2 regions of the Martelella endophytica genome follow, and region 2 is predicted to be linked to the other one. Evidence: riboswitches for the same ligand, from Rfam matches in the RefSeq annotation. Region 2 holds a riboswitch; the other holds the start of a gene.
What was found. A riboswitch is a leader RNA that binds a small molecule or an ion and turns the genes downstream of it on or off. The one in region 2 is predicted to bind S-adenosylmethionine.

Region 1 (2,391 bases), 1.7 Mb from region 2:
AAACGAGCCGCACCGGATGCGACCCGTGATTGATGATCTCGATATGGTAGGACCAGACGAACTCATCCTCGTCCGGGTTCGAACGCTCTTCAAGGAAGAACGCCTCTGCCCGAACTTCGATGCCATGCGTGACTGCCGTTTCCATGGCCTCCCCCAAGGCCCACGATTTCACGCCATCTTTCGCTCAAGTCGGCAATTTTGCAAGCGCCTGGGCGAAATCCTCCAGCAGGTCGTCGGTATCCTCGATGCCGGCGGAGAAGCGGATCGTGCCGCCCGAGATGCCGAGCTCGGCACGGGCCTCGTCGGAGAGGTTCTTGTGGGTGGTGGTGGCCGGATGCGTGATCAGGCTCTTGGAATCACCGAGATTGTTGGAAATCGAGACGATGTCGAGCGCATCCTGGAAGGCAAAGGCCGCTTCCTTGCCACCCTTCAGTTCAAAGGCGATCAGGGAGGAGCCGGCGGTCATCTGCTTGGCGATGATATCCGCCTGCGGATGGTCGGCGCGGCCGGGATAGACGACGCGCGCAACCTGCTTCTGGTCGGCCAGGAAATCGGCGATCTTGCCGGCGCTTTCAGTCTGCTGGCGGACGCGAAGCGGGAAGGTCTCGAGCCCCTTCATCAGAAGCCAGGCATTGAACGGCGACAGCGCCGGTCCTGTGTGGCGGAAATAGTCCTGCAACTCTTCCTCGATCCACTCCTTCGATGACAGCACGACGCCGCCAAGGCAGCGGCCCTGACCGTCGATATGCTTGGTCGCCGAATAGATCACCACGTCTGCGCCGAGTTCGAGCGGCTTCTGGTAGAGCGCGGTAGCGAATACGTTGTCGACGACGAGGCGGGCGCCGGCCTGATGGGCGAGCTTGGCAACGCCTGCAATATCAACGACTTCCAGCGTCGGGTTGGTGGGGCTCTCGAGGAAGAACAGCTTGGTGTTCGGACGGATGGCAGCTTCGAAATTGGCAAGGTCGCGGCCATCGACCAGTGTGCACTCAATGCCGTATTTCGGTGCCAGCGTTTCGACCACCCAGCGGCACGAGCCGAACAGCGCACGCGCCGCCACGATGTGATCGCCGGCGCGCAGCTGGCAGAGAATGGCGGCGGAAACGGCGGCCATGCCGGATGCGGTGGCGCGGGCTTCTTCCGCGCCTTCGAGCGCGCACATGCGCTTTTCGAACATGTCATTGGTCGGGCTGCCGTAGCGGGCGTAGATGAAGCCTTCTTCCTCGCCCTTGAAGCGGGCCTCGGCCGCGGCGGAATTCTCGTAGAGGAACCCTTGGGTCATGAAGATGCCTTCCGACATTTCGCCGAACTGCGAACGCAGGCTGCCGCCATGCACGAGCTTGGTTTGAGGACGCCAGGACTTCTTCATTGTCTTTCTCCAAACAAAAAAACCGGTCGCGAGGGACCGGTTACCCGGTCTTTTAGCAAGTTGTTTAACGTGGCTGCAAGCCGACCGGCCAAATCACCACAGGATAAGTGTCGCATAGTCCTTCAGGGCGCTTGCGTCAATTCCGAAAGCTTGGTTTTGTCGCGCCACAGGAGCAAAAACATGTCGCACACCCCCGGAATTCTCGCGGATAACGCCATTGCCGGTCTCTTCGAAACGGGCCGTCTCACCGCGGAGGCGGCGCTCGATGATGACCAGATCCAGCCGGCCAGCCTCGATCTTCGTCTGGGCGCAAAAGCCTATCGCGTGCGGGCAAGCTTCCTGCCGGGGCCGGGACACCGCGTCGCCGACAAGCTCTCCCGCCTCAGCCTGCACGAAATCGACCTTACCGAAGGGGCAGTGTTGGAAACGGGCTGCGTCTATCTTGTCGAACTGATGGAAGGCCTGTCGCTCGATCCCGCCATGTCGGCCTCCACCAATCCGAAGAGCTCGACCGGAAGGCTCGATATCTTCACCCGCGTTCTCGCCGATCATGCGCAGGAATTTGACATCATTCCAGCGGGTTACAACGGTCCGCTCTACCTCGAGATCTCGCCGCGCACCTTTCCGGTAATCGTACGCAAGGGCTCGCGCCTGTCGCAGATTCGCTTCCGCGTCGGCCATGCCGTGCTTGCCGAGGATGAACTGATGGCGCTGCATCATGCAGAAACGCTGGTCGCAAGTGACATGCCGAATGTTTCAGGCGGCGGCATCGCGCTGTCGATCGATCTCGCGGGCGAAGGGCTGGTCGGCTATCGCGGTAAGCATCACACCGGTGTCATCGATGTCGATCGCAAGGCGGGCTACGACGTCCTCGATTTCTGGGAGCCGATCGAGGGACGCGGCAAGGGCGAACTGATCCTCGATCCGGACGAGTTCTACATCCTCGTCTCGCGGGAGGCCGTGCACGTGCCGCCGCTCTATGCCGCGGAGATGACGCCGTTCGATCCGCTGGTCGGCGAGTT
Region 2 (2,391 bases):
GTGAAAGTGCGCGCGGATGGTACAGTTGCCGGGAAAGCCGCCGCGGCCGTCCTTGTCGACGATCTTCAGCGTCACCCGGTCATCGGCGACCTCTTCGAATTCCCACATGCTGACGCCGATGCCATCGCTGCCGCCATGGAGATTGGTGATGCCCTTCTCGTTGCAGTCGACCTGATATTCCTTGCCGTCGATCGAAAAACGGCCATTGGCGATGCGGTTTGATGAACGGCCGGGCGTGGCGCCGAAATAGGGAGAATGGGTGAGGTAGTGATCGAAGCTGTCGAAGCCGAGCACCAGGGCGTGATCGTGGCCTTCAAGGCGCAGGTCCTGGACGACGGCGCCCCAGTTCAACACCTTCGCGGTCAGCCCGCCGCCTGAGATCGTCACACGGGAGACGGTCTCGCCGTCTTTCGTTTTACCAAAGGGTTGCGGCGCGTTCATATCGTTCCTCCGTGTATGGAATGCCATTGCGGGCGGATATTGCGCCGGAACCTTGCCGCCTTCAAGTCGCCGGCGCGCCGATTTCTTCCAGATAATAGGGGGTCGTCTGGTAGACCTCGTTGATCCAGTTGCCGAACAAGAGATGCGCGTGCGAGCGCCACCGGTTCTGCGGCGTGCGCGCCGGATCGTCGCCCGGGAAATAGTTGTAGGGCAGGTCGACCGGCACATTGGCGGCGACGTCGCGCCGGTATTCATCGCCAAGCGAGCCGGAATCATATTCGATGTGATTGAACATGTAGAGGCGGTTGGCGAAACTCTCATGCGCGAGACAGGGCCCGACCTCGTCGGAATCCATCAGCAGCTCCAGCCCGTCGACCTGCTCGAGGTCCTCGCGGCGCATCTCCGTCCAGCGCGAAACCGGAATCTGGAAATCATCCGAGAAGCCGTTGAGATAGACCGAGGCCGGTTTCAGGTTGCGGTGGCGATAGATGCCGAAGGCCTTCTTGTCGAGCAGCGTCTTCGGCACGCCATGAAAGTGATAGGCGGCCGCCATCGCCCCCCAGCAGATGTTCATCGTCGAGTGGCAGTGGGTGGTCGTCCAGTCGAGGATTTCCTTCAATTCGTCCCAGTAGGTGACTTCCTCGAAATCGAGCGTCTCCACCGGCGCGCCGGTGATGATGAAGCCGTCGAACTTGCGCTCGGCGATCTCGTCCCAGGTGTTGTAGAAGGACAGCAGGTGCTCGATCGGCGTGTTCTTGGCCTTGTGGCCGCCGACGCGCACCAGCGACAATTCGATCTGCAGCGGCGAGGCACCGAGCAGGCGGGCGAACTGCAGCTCGGTCTTGATCTTGTTCGGCATGAGGTTGAGCAGCCCGAAGTGCAGCGGGCGGATATCTTGCCGCTCCGCCACCGTTTCCGTCTTGACCCGCACGCCTTCCGCAATCAGCGTTTCATAGGCGGGCAGTGTATCTGGAATCTTGATAGGCATGTTCACGTCCATACAAACAGAAAACCGGCCGCGTCCAAATCGCAGGCCGGGGGCTTCCGCTCGCTCGGCCCTTTAGCGACTTGTTTAACGTGGCTGCAAGCCGGCCGGCCAAATCACCACGAGGAGGAAGTCAATAGCGCCGTAGATGGCGTACGTCAATATTGGGCCTAGGATGCCGCCTGCCGCCCGAAGCACTAAATGATCGCGTCAATGTCACCGAAAAGCGGAAAAAGTGGCCAGCTATCAGTGCCTCGTCCGGACTCATAATCAAGCAAAAGAAAGGCGCACTTGAAGGTAGTAGGCTTCGCAATTTCAGCCGTTCGAATCCAACGATCCAACTGGCCTGCTGTGAGCCAAGGCTCGGCTGAGAAAATCAGCAGAACGTCTATTTCTATGCCCCGCCGATCGTATCGTTCAGATTTCCTATCGATAATATTCGAAATTTCAGTTGTTAGGCGTTCGTCGGTCCACTGCATATCTTGGAATAAACTTCCACTGTGAACAAACTCGTTGTGCGCAGCTCGATGCTTGTGCTTCTGGTTGACCAACTGAACGAGCTCCACGCCGATGTTCTTTCCGCCGATATCTACGAAGAAATCAGGTGGTTCACTGGCGTTTGTCTCGATAGAGGCGACCTTAACACCAAGCGTGTAGGTGAGAGAATTACTCCATTCTTCGATGACAGTCCTCTCGACGATCTTTTTGTCGGTTTCAGACTGGTAGTTGAAAATCCCGGCATAGCCGTGGGATTTGTTGATGAGACCGATCCAACGCCTAAACTCTGCCCATTCCTCATCAATTTCCAAGGTTTCACGCTCCTCTCTGATGTGTTCTCTCTTATAATGCCGCCCGCCGCCAGGCTGCGGTGGCGATGCCCATGGCCATCAGCGCGCCGCCGCCGATGCGGGGCAGGATGGCGGTGACCGCGGGGGAGGCGATCTTCTCGCGCAGCTTGTCGGCGG

Region 1: it holds a riboswitch for S-adenosylmethionine, as region 2 does, so the genes downstream of both, TM49_RS12520 (O-succinylhomoserine sulfhydrylase) here and TM49_RS20600 (homoserine O-succinyltransferase) in region 2, are expected to answer to the same signal.

The regions. Positions count from the first base shown of each region.
Region 1 is NZ_CP010803.1:2,753,474-2,755,864, forward strand. Features, by position in the region: gene apaG (Co2+/Mg2+ efflux protein ApaG) at 1-145, opposite strand, end outside; gene TM49_RS12520 (O-succinylhomoserine sulfhydrylase) at 185-1,369, opposite strand; SAM riboswitch at 1,402-1,479, opposite strand; gene TM49_RS12525 (2'-deoxycytidine 5'-triphosphate deaminase) at 1,550-2,391, shown strand, end outside.
Region 2 is NZ_CP010803.1:4,421,058-4,423,448, reverse strand. Features, by position in the region: gene TM49_RS20605 (aldose epimerase family protein) at 1-441, opposite strand, end outside; gene TM49_RS20600 (homoserine O-succinyltransferase) at 503-1,429, opposite strand; SAM riboswitch at 1,482-1,559, opposite strand; gene TM49_RS20595 (hypothetical protein) at 1,624-2,235, opposite strand; gene TM49_RS20590 (LysE family translocator) at 2,267-2,391, opposite strand, start outside.